DNA from 3 places in the Brucella sp. GW823-FHT04E01 genome. Region 1 is predicted to be linked to each of the others. Evidence: predicted binding sites of a transcription regulator. Region 1 holds the regulator's gene; each other region holds the start of a gene.

Region 1 (3,282 bases):
ACTCGTCTGGACAGATTCTGTGGTCTAGACGGGTCAACAATTCAGTTCGAGAGGAAACGCCATGTCCCTTCTCCCGGTCGATGAAGCACTGGCCCGCATCCTGAAATCCGCAGAACCGCACGGTAAAGAGCAGGTCGCATTGTCAGATGCAGGTGGGCGCGTGGTTGCAACACCTGTTTTGGCACATTTTCTGCAGCCGCCGTTCGACGGATCGGCCATGGACGGTTACGCCCTGATCGCGCCAGACAACATCTCATATCCCGTCGAGTTCGACATCATCGGCGAGTCGGCTGCAGGAAATCGTTTCGAAGGTGAACCGGGAACTGGTCAGGCGGTCCGGATTTTCACCGGCGCGCCACTGCCCAAAGGCACGGACACGATCGTTATTCAGGAGCACACTGAGCGTTCGGGTAACCGGCTAACCGTTCACGAAGGCATAGAACCGGGACGACATATACGCCGCGCAGGCCTCGATTTTTCACCCGATAGCATCGTCATTCCCAGCGGGCGGGCGCTGGATGCTGCGGCCCTGTCGCTGGCAGCGGCCAGTGGCAATGCGAAAATCGACGTGTTTCAAAAGCCCAAAATAGCAATCATTGCGACCGGCGATGAACTGGTTCCACCGGGCGAAACACCCGGAAAAGACCAGATTGTTGCATCGAACAGCGTTGGAATCGCCGAGATAGTAAGGCGAGCCGGCGGAGCGCCACATGATAAAGGGATCATTCCGGATGATCCTGCCAAAATCAAACAGGCAATAGCAGACAGCCTGCAAAGCGGCATCGACATTCTGGTGACAATCGGTGGCGCTTCCGTCGGTGACCGGGATTTTGTGCATGGAGCACTGCAGAAACAGGGCGTCAATCTCGACTTCTGGAAGATCGCCATGCGGCCCGGCAAGCCCCTGATGTATGGGCGCATCGAAGCGAACGGCAAGATCGTGCATGTCATCGGCCTACCGGGCAATCCCGTTTCGAGCTTGGTATGCAGCCTCGTTTTTCTCCGTCCGCTCGTCGCCAAGCTTGCCGGAACGAACCTCGATGCCGATATCCGACCTGCAAAGCTGGGCACTGACCTGCCTGCGAATGACCACCGCCGCGATTATATCCGGGCCACAATCGAATCAAACCCTGATGGAACGCTGACCGCAAAGCCGTTTCCGGTCCAAGATTCGTCCATGCTTTCAGCTCTCGTCGGTTCAAAAGCGCTTCTCATCAGGGATGAAAACGCTCCTGCTGCCACTGCTGGCGATGATTGTCGCGTTCTCATGCTGTAGATCGAGCGCAATTCTCGGCCTCACTAAAGCTTGAGAAAACAGACCTAAGTCATCATAAAATATATGTTATTCGAAGCAGCATCTGACATGCCGTGCCCGTGATGGTCTTGCCCTGAAGTATTCCGTTCAATCTCACCCTGAGCGTTAATGGTTTTAAAACCATTGCAGAACAAGACTGGAACATATAGTGTTCGTTCTGGTTTTGTTTTTCTCGATTCTTGGCCGGGAGGGTGTCGCGCATGTTAACCCGTAAACAGCACGAGCTTCTGCTGTTCATTCATGAACGTCTAAAAGAAACGGGCATTCCCCCGTCTTTCGATGAAATGAAGGAAGCGCTCGATCTGGCTTCAAAATCGGGTATCCATCGTCTGATCACCGCCCTTGAGGAGCGTGGATTTATTCGCCGTCTGCCGAACAGGGCGCGTGCGCTTGAGGTGTTACGTCTGCCGGATTCCATCGCTCCGGGCCTCAATGCACAAAAGAAGTTCGCTCCCAGCGTTATCGAAGGCAGCCTGGGCAAAACGCCTCCGCCACCGGCACGCCCCGCCCCCGTGGCTACCAATGACGACACGTCTGGAACTGTGTCCGTACCGGTCATGGGGCGAATTGCTGCGGGTGTACCGATTTCAGCAATCCAGAATCAGACACACTCCCTCAGCCTTCCGCCCGAAATGATCGGTGCGGGCGAGCACTACGCGCTTGAGGTCAGAGGTGATTCAATGATCGACGCCGGCATTTTCGACGGTGATACCGTCATCATTAAACGCGGTGATTCAGCAAACCCCGGCGAAATCGTGGTGGCACTTGTCGATGACGAGGAAGCGACTTTGAAGCGCTTTCGCCGCAAGGGTGCATCCATCGCTTTGGAAGCCGCAAACCCGGCATACGAAACTAGAATATTTGGCCCGGATCGCGTTCGTGTGCAGGGCAAGCTTGTGGGCCTGATCCGCCGCTACTAGATCGTAGTGTAGCCGGTTTTGGAGATAAGCTCCGAGTTCAAACAATGGAGCGGTTCCAGTTAAGAACAGAAACGTGGAACCGCTCTTTATTTAGTTGCAGCGCGTTGGTTCATCGCTAACACCTGATGAACAAACTCCGGCATTTTGAGCGGAGTGGGATTTTGGTTTGTACTCGCGCTCGGACAAGCCACGTGCTGGACGCGAATGGATGCGGTGCAGATGCCAGGGACGACTTGGCGCATCAATTGCATAGGTAATTCGGTCCTCCGGCTGCAATTCAGATGTTTGCTGGCTCATCCCGGGCTTTGCGACGTCGTAGGTGTCGCCCGGTACAGCTCTGAAAGATCGATTTTGATCTGGCCTTTCTCCGAGCCTGATCTCGACGGCTCCCTTTAGTGCCAGTTCCTGCTTGCTGATACTCAGGATAGTGGAACGTTCGCACGCCAGATCTTTGCCGGAAACGGCGAGAATAACCACATCGCCGATATTGCAGGCTATTTCCAGCATCGCGACATCTGCGGTGTAGGCTAGTGTACGACCATTACGCAGACTGATCGTGCAAAGTCCATCTTCGCATTCGAACCCGTCCCCATCAGTTCGCTTTTTGTTTTTGCCGGATGGCGGCGCAATGAACTCTTCCACCAGATAAGCGGTTTTCCAATTGTCGATTGTGAACTGTGACGGTCGGCTTCGATTGACTGCGAACTTCCCGTCCGCGAGCCGAACCCCCACCAGTTTGGCATCTTCCGAGATCACGATGTCAGGAAAGGGCTCCCTGACGAAAGCAGCAAACCCTAGAACGATGAACGGCAGCGCCAACACCTTCAATCTGGTCGACAGAACAACAACCAGAACGAGCGCAATGGTCCAGAGAACGATAGTGAGTGCGGGCATGGCCCCAGGATTACCGTCTGGTGACCACTTTGCAACAAAGGCAGCAATGTGCCTGACTGCGAAAATGCCCCAGCCCATTATCTGCAAAGGCACCCAGTCCAGTTGCAATGGCATCAGCACAAGACCAAAGACGGCAAACGGCATCACGAGAAG
Region 2 (3,282 bases), 230 kb from region 1:
GAACGGCAACTTCCATCGCGCCTGACAGATATTTGCCAGTCAGCGAGTTCGCATTGGACATCACGTCCTGCGGCGACCCTTGAGCGATGATCTTGCCGCCATGGACACCTGCCGCAGGGCCGATATCGACCACATAGTCGGCAGTCAGGATCGCATCTTCGTCATGTTCGACCACGATGACCGTGTTGCCGAGATCGCGCAGATGGCGCAGCGTGTCGAGGAGACGCGCATTATCACGCTGATGCAGGCCGATGGATGGTTCATCCAGCACGTAAAGCACGCCGGTCAGGCCAGAGCCGATCTGCGAGGCAAGACGGATACGCTGGCTTTCACCGCCCGACAGCGTGCCGGAATTGCGCGCCAGCGTCAGATAGTCGAGGCCGACATCGTTGAGGAACTGCAGGCGCTCCCGGATTTCCTTGAGAATGCGGGCGGCAATCTCGCGCTGCTTGTCGTTAAAGCTGCTATCAATGTCGCGGAACCAGGCGTCGGCCTTGCGGATCGACATTTCCGTGATCTCGCCAACATGCTTCATGCCAACCTTAACCGCAAGCGCTTCCGGCTTCAGGCGGTAGCCGTTACAGGAAGGGCAGGGGGTCGAGGCCATGAAGCGCTCAATATCTTCGCGCGACCAGGCGGAATCGGTCTCCTTCCAGCGGCGTTCCAGATTGGGGATCACGCCCTCAAAAGGCTTCGTCGTCTGGTAGGAACGCAGGCCGTCATCATACTGGAAGGTGATTTCCTTGCCCTTGGTGCCATAGAGAATGGCCTGCTGGGCTTCTTCCGAAAGATCAACCCAGCGCGCGCCGATCTTGAAGCCATAGGCTTTGCCAAGCGCTTCCAGCGTCTGATTGTAATAGGGCGACGAGGACCGCGCCCATGGGGCAATCGCGCCGTCCTTCAACACTGCCGTTTCGTCGGGAACGATCAGGTTCGGATCAATGGCCTGCTGCGTGCCGAGACCATCACAGGTCGGGCAGGCGCCGAACGGGTTGTTGAACGAGAACAGGCGCGGTTCGATTTCTGGAATGGTGAAACCGGAAACCGGGCAGGCAAACTTTTCCGAAAACAGAATGCGCTCATGCGTTTCGTTGGCCGACTTGTTGGCAGCACCACCTTCAGCCGTTTCTTCAGGCGGCAGTGGCTTGTCGGCAAACTCGGCAACGGCCAGACCTTCGGCAAGCTTGAGGCAGGTTTCAAGACTGTCGGCGAGGCGGGTCGACAGGTCAGGCCGCACCACGACACGGTCCACCACAACATCGATGTCGTGCTTGTACTTCTTGTCCAGCGCCGGAACGTCGGAGATTTCATAGAAGGTGCCGTCCACCTTGACGCGCTGAAAGCCCTTCTTCTGAAGCTCTGCCAGCTCCTTCTTGTACTCGCCCTTGCGGCCACGAACGATGGGCGCGAGGATATAAAGGCGCGTGCCTTCTTCCAGCGCCATGACCCGATCAACCATCTGGCTGACGGTCTGGCTCTCAATGGGAAGGCCGGTTGCAGGCGAATAGGGCACGCCCACGCGCGCAAAGAGCAGGCGCATATAGTCGTAGATTTCGGTGACGGTGCCGACCGTCGAACGCGGATTGCGGCTCGTCGTCTTCTGTTCAATGGAAATGGCAGGAGATAGGCCGTCGATCTGGTCGACATCCGGCTTCTGCATCATTTCGAGGAACTGGCGCGCATAGGCCGAAAGACTTTCGACATAACGGCGCTGGCCTTCCGCATAGATCGTGTCGAAGGCAAGCGAGGATTTGCCCGAGCCGGAAAGCCCCGTCATCACGATCAGCTTGTCGCGAGGCAGATCGAGATCGACATTTTTCAGATTGTGTTCGCGCGCGCCACGTATGGAAATGAATTTCTGATCGCTCATTCCGCGTCCTGCCTGCTCATGATGCCATGGATAACGGGCGCCGAATGGTAAAACACGTCGCGCCGGTGTCTAATATGGGGTGAAACCCTCCAATAAGAAGGGGGCTCCGGTCATTCATCGGTGCACTCTTATCATTAGAACAAATATCGAACAACCAGCCTTCTGATAGGCGATACGAAATGTGAACGCAAGAGCGTTGACTGTCACTCCTGACAGGAGCAGACTACCCTTACTCGCTGATAGCGGAGAGGTGCCGCGGTGGGATGACACGGCATCGGCAAGAGGTCCGCAGGAGGCGGGGAGACCCAGTAGGGAGGTAAAGGAGCATGAGTCCACCTGACTACAGTGCCTAGCTTTCACAGAGATGAAAGCACAATCCGTTTCGGTTGCGGCAGCATCTTTTCGCAAGGAATGATGCCTCGTTGATCGAAAGTGTGATTGCCGACAATTTGAATTTGCGCGGAATGCAAATGGCCGTGCGCCTTTGCGATCCGAAAAGACCTGCCGACGAATTAATGTCGACACATGAGCATTGCTCAAACCCCAAGCCCTGCGCGCCAAAGATACAGTGAGCGGCAGGGCTTTTCCTTGGAAGCTGATCCCGTTTGCCAAGCGCAGGCAGCTATTGCTTTATGAAGGTTGTCGGCAAGGCTGTTTTGAAATTAAGGCAGATGCAGTTTCAGCCCCTGAAATGAGGCAAACTGCATTATCAGCGCGGTAAACGGTGCAAAAGCCCACTGAAATTTATGGCGAACGCGAGGCTTTTTAATGTCGGAAGGTTGCATTTTGAACAAAACAAGAACATAAACTCTGTGGACATTGAAGAATTCACCGGCCCGGATTGAGCGCGCTTTGAGCCAGTCCTGTAAGGTGAACATATGAGTTTCTGGTGATGGCGCATTGTTGCGCCTGATCTTTCATTTGAAAAGTGCCTCTTGTCCGCGCGAAGCAGTGCGGAAAGGGTGTGCATGCAAGACCCGGAGTAATTTTCGATGGCTGGTAGTGTCAATAAAGTCATTCTGGTCGGCAATCTTGGTGCCGATCCGGAAATTCGTCGTCTGAATTCCGGCGACGTGGTTGCCAATCTGCGCATTGCAACGTCGGAAAGCTGGCGCGACCGTCAGAGCGGCGAACGCAAGGACCGCACCGAATGGCACAGCGTTGTCATCTTCAATGAGAACCTCGCCAAGGTTGCGGAACAATATCTGAAGAAGGGCGCCAAGGTTTACATCGAAGGCGCGCTCCAGACCCGCAAATGGCAGGATCAGAACGGCAATGACCGTTATTCGACGGAAGTCGTGCTGCAGAAGTTCCGTGGTGAGCTGCAGATGCTCGATAGCCGTGGTGAAGGCGGCGGTGAAGGCCGTTCGTTCGGCGGCGGTGGCGGCAACCGTAACCAGATGTCTGATTAT
Region 3 (3,282 bases), on a different contig from region 1:
CGCAATGGCAGGATAGCCTGATTGGCGCGATTGCGCGCCTGCTTGGCTGAACCACCTGCCGAGTCACCCTCGACGATGAACAGTTCTGCACCGGCTGCGGCATTCTGCGTGCAATCGGCAAGTTTGCCGGGCAGGCGCAGCTTGCGCGTTGCGCTTTTGCGAACTGTTTCTTTTTCCTGACGGCGACGCAAGCGCTCGTCGGCGCGGTCGATCACCCATTCCAGCAGGCGAGATGCTTCCTGCGGAGAGGCCGTGAGCCAATGATCGAATGGATCACGGATCGCATTCTCCACGATGCGCTGTGCCTCGACCGTGGCAAGCTTGTCCTTGGTCTGACCGACAAATTCCGGCTCGCGAATGAAAACCGACAGCATCCCTGCAGCCGATACCATCACGTCATCGGTGGTTATGATCGAAGCGCGCTTGTTGTTGGTCAGTTCCGCATAGGCTTTCAGCCCTCGCGTCAAGGCAATACGCAAACCTGCTTCATGTGTGCCACCATCGCCGGTCGGGATAGTGTTACAATAGGAGTGGACGAAACCGTCCCCACCAAACCACGAAACGGCCCATTCGACGGCGCCGTGGCCACCTTGTTTCTCGGTCTTGCCCGCGAAAATCTCGCGCGTGACCTGATGTTCCTTGCCAAGCGAAGCCTCAAGATAGTCCTTCAGGCCACCAGGGAAGTGGAACACGGCCTTTTCAGGTGTTTCCTTCTTTGGGTCGAGCAGGGAAGGATCGCAGTTCCAGCGGATTTCAACCCCGCCAAACAGATAAGCTTTCGACCGCGCCATGCGATAAAGACGATGCGGATCGAACTGGGCTGTCTTGCCGAAAATATCAGGGTCTGGATGGAACCGGACGCGAGTACCGCGACGATTATGCACTTCGCCGAGCTCTTCCAGCCCGCCTTGCGGAATACCCCGCGAGAAACGCTGGCGATAAAGACGGCGATTGCGCGCGACTTCCACTTCCAGCATGTCAGAAAGGGCATTCACCACAGAAACACCGACGCCGTGCAGACCGCCTGACGTCTCATAGGCCTTGCCGTCGAACTTGCCGCCCGCGTGCAGTTTGGTCATGATGACTTCGAGCGTGGACTTCCCGGGAACCTGGGGATGTTCATCCACAGGAATGCCGCGTCCGTTGTCCGACACCGTGACAAACCCGTCGGCATCGAAGCTCACTTCGATGAAATTGGCATGTCCCGCGACAGCTTCATCCATTGAGTTGTCGATGACTTCGGCAAAGAGATGATGGAGCGCCTTTTCGTCCGTGCCGCCAATATACATGCCGGGACGCAGGCGCACCGGCTCCAGCCCTTCCAGAACGCGGATGGATGATGCGTTATAGTCGTCGCCTGCCGATGAAGCAGGCGGCGCCTTGGCCGTTACCGGCTTTGGAACAGAGAGCGAGGGCGCTGCCACTGGCTGCGCAACAGGCTGTGGTGCCACAGGCTTTGCGCTAGGCTTTTCCCCCTGGCGCCCCTGTTCTTGTTCCCGTTCTCGGGCCCGGGCATTGTTGACCACTCTCGAGAAGAGATCGTTGCTATCGTCCATCTGTTCCGAAAAGCTCTCTATCTGAATTTCAGGAGGTCTTTGCCGAGCCTGCTCGCCATCGACCGGAAAATACTGTTCGCGAATCAACTGAATGATGCCATGCGCGCTCACGAAAGGCGACTAAAGTTCGCCTTACGTTCCGTTTCCGCACGGCTTTTTCAAAGGGTTTTGTTCAGAACGGAACTGATTTGCACCAGAAAGAAGGCGAAAGTCAAACAAGCAGGACATTTCCGATCAAATTGGATGGAAACGCTACCACAGTTCGCATAGAGCGATAGCGGGGAATATTCAGAATACCGAGAGTTTGAAATGCAAAACAGCGCGACAAGCGGCATGGAAGCGCACGTTAAGGGCATGGCGATCATGGTGCTCTCGGTGCTTTTGCTGCCGCTGATGGACGCCATCGGCAAATGGCTCGCCATGGTGGATAATATGCCTCCTGCCACTGTCACCTTCATGCGTTTTTTCATTCAATGCTGGCTGATGTTCTTTATCCTGCTCATCGTTGGTGGTTTCGCTGCGCTGCGAACACAGTATCTGGCCGGTAATCTCATCCGCGGAGCCTTGATGGGGTTTGGTGGGCTCTGCTTCTTCACGGCGGTCAAATATATGCCGCTGGCTGATGCTATGGCCGTCTTCTTCGCCGAGCCGCTTATTCTGACGCTCTTTTCGGCAATTTTCCTGAAAGAAAAAGTGGGCTGGAGAAGGTTCAGCGCGGTCGGCATCGGTCTCATCGGCACGATGATCGTGATCCAGCCGAGTTTCGAGATATTTGGTGCTGTCTCGCTTCTGCCGTTGGCGACAGCCGTAACCTTTGCCATCTACCTGATCTTGAACCGAAAATATGGTGCGAAGGAAAGCCCGCTGGTCATGCAGTTCTATGCGGGTGTGGGCGGGTGGGTACTCGCTGGCGTTGCCGTGATTTTCGGAACTGCGGCGGGGCTTGGTGATCTGAGTTTAGGTCTGCCGCAAGGCATTCAGCCTTGGCTGCTTTTGCTGCTTTTGGGGACGATCGGAACCGTCAGCCATTTGATGGTTGTGCAGGCGTTCAAGCTGGCACCGGCATCCATGCTGGCACCGTTCCAATATCTGGAAATCGTCAATGCGGTTCTGGTCGGCCTGATCGTGTTCGGCGATTTCCCGACACCGTCGAAATGGTGCGGCATCGCGATCATCGTCGGATCGGGCTTCTATGTTTTCATGCGCGAGCGCCGTGTGAAAGTCGACGCCGTGGCCTGAGGCAGAGCTAGAGCGGTTCCAGTTAAAACGGAATCGTGGGACCGCTCTATTTCTTTATTTTACGCATTACCCAACGCAAAACCGCTTCGCACTTTTGCTGGAAATGCTCTATTTCAGCTGACGGGCTCCGAAGACCGTCTCGAACGCTCTTCCCAAAGCGACGTCCATGTCGCCCATTGTTACCGGCAATCCAAGGTCTACAAGGCTGGTAACGCCATGTTCCGAGATTCCGCAAGGAACGATGCCGGAATAATGGCTGAGATCGGGTTCGACATTGATGGCTATGCCGTGAAAGCTCACCCAGCGACGGAGGCGGATGCCGATAGCAGCAATCTTGTCTTCACACATGCCGCCATTGGCAAGGCGCGGCTTTTCAGGCCGTGTAACCCATACGCCGACACGATCCTCACGACGCTCGCCTTTGACGTTGAACTCGGCAAGGCTCTCGATGATCCACTGCTCAAGAGCTGTCACGAAGGCGCGCACG

The links. Region 1 encodes LexA, which represses DNA repair genes until DNA is damaged. Its sites were predicted from a motif close to TGTTCNNNNTGTGTTCNG; they were not measured.
Region 2: a site for LexA is predicted at 2,006-2,023, ahead of uvrA (excinuclease ABC subunit UvrA). Genes of this name have one in related genera too.
Region 3: a site for LexA is predicted at 1,681-1,698, ahead of parE (DNA topoisomerase IV subunit B). Genes of this name have one in related genera too.

Annotation. Positions count from the first base shown of each region.
Region 1 covers NZ_JBXAIK010000001.1:369,549-372,830, forward strand. The annotation lists gene AC1RHM_RS01915 (molybdopterin molybdotransferase MoeA) at 62-1,276, shown strand; gene lexA (transcriptional repressor LexA) at 1,516-2,235, shown strand; gene AC1RHM_RS01925 (ComEC/Rec2 family competence protein) at 2,326-3,282, opposite strand, start outside.
Region 2 covers NZ_JBXAIK010000001.1:137,398-140,679, forward strand. The annotation lists gene uvrA (excinuclease ABC subunit UvrA) at 1-1,870, opposite strand, end outside; gene ssb (single-stranded DNA-binding protein) at 2,863-3,282, shown strand, end outside.
Region 3 covers NZ_JBXAIK010000003.1:593,482-596,763, forward strand. The annotation lists gene parE (DNA topoisomerase IV subunit B) at 1-1,556, opposite strand, end outside; gene AC1RHM_RS13230 (DMT family transporter) at 1,866-2,795, shown strand; gene lipB (lipoyl(octanoyl) transferase LipB) at 2,904-3,282, opposite strand, start outside.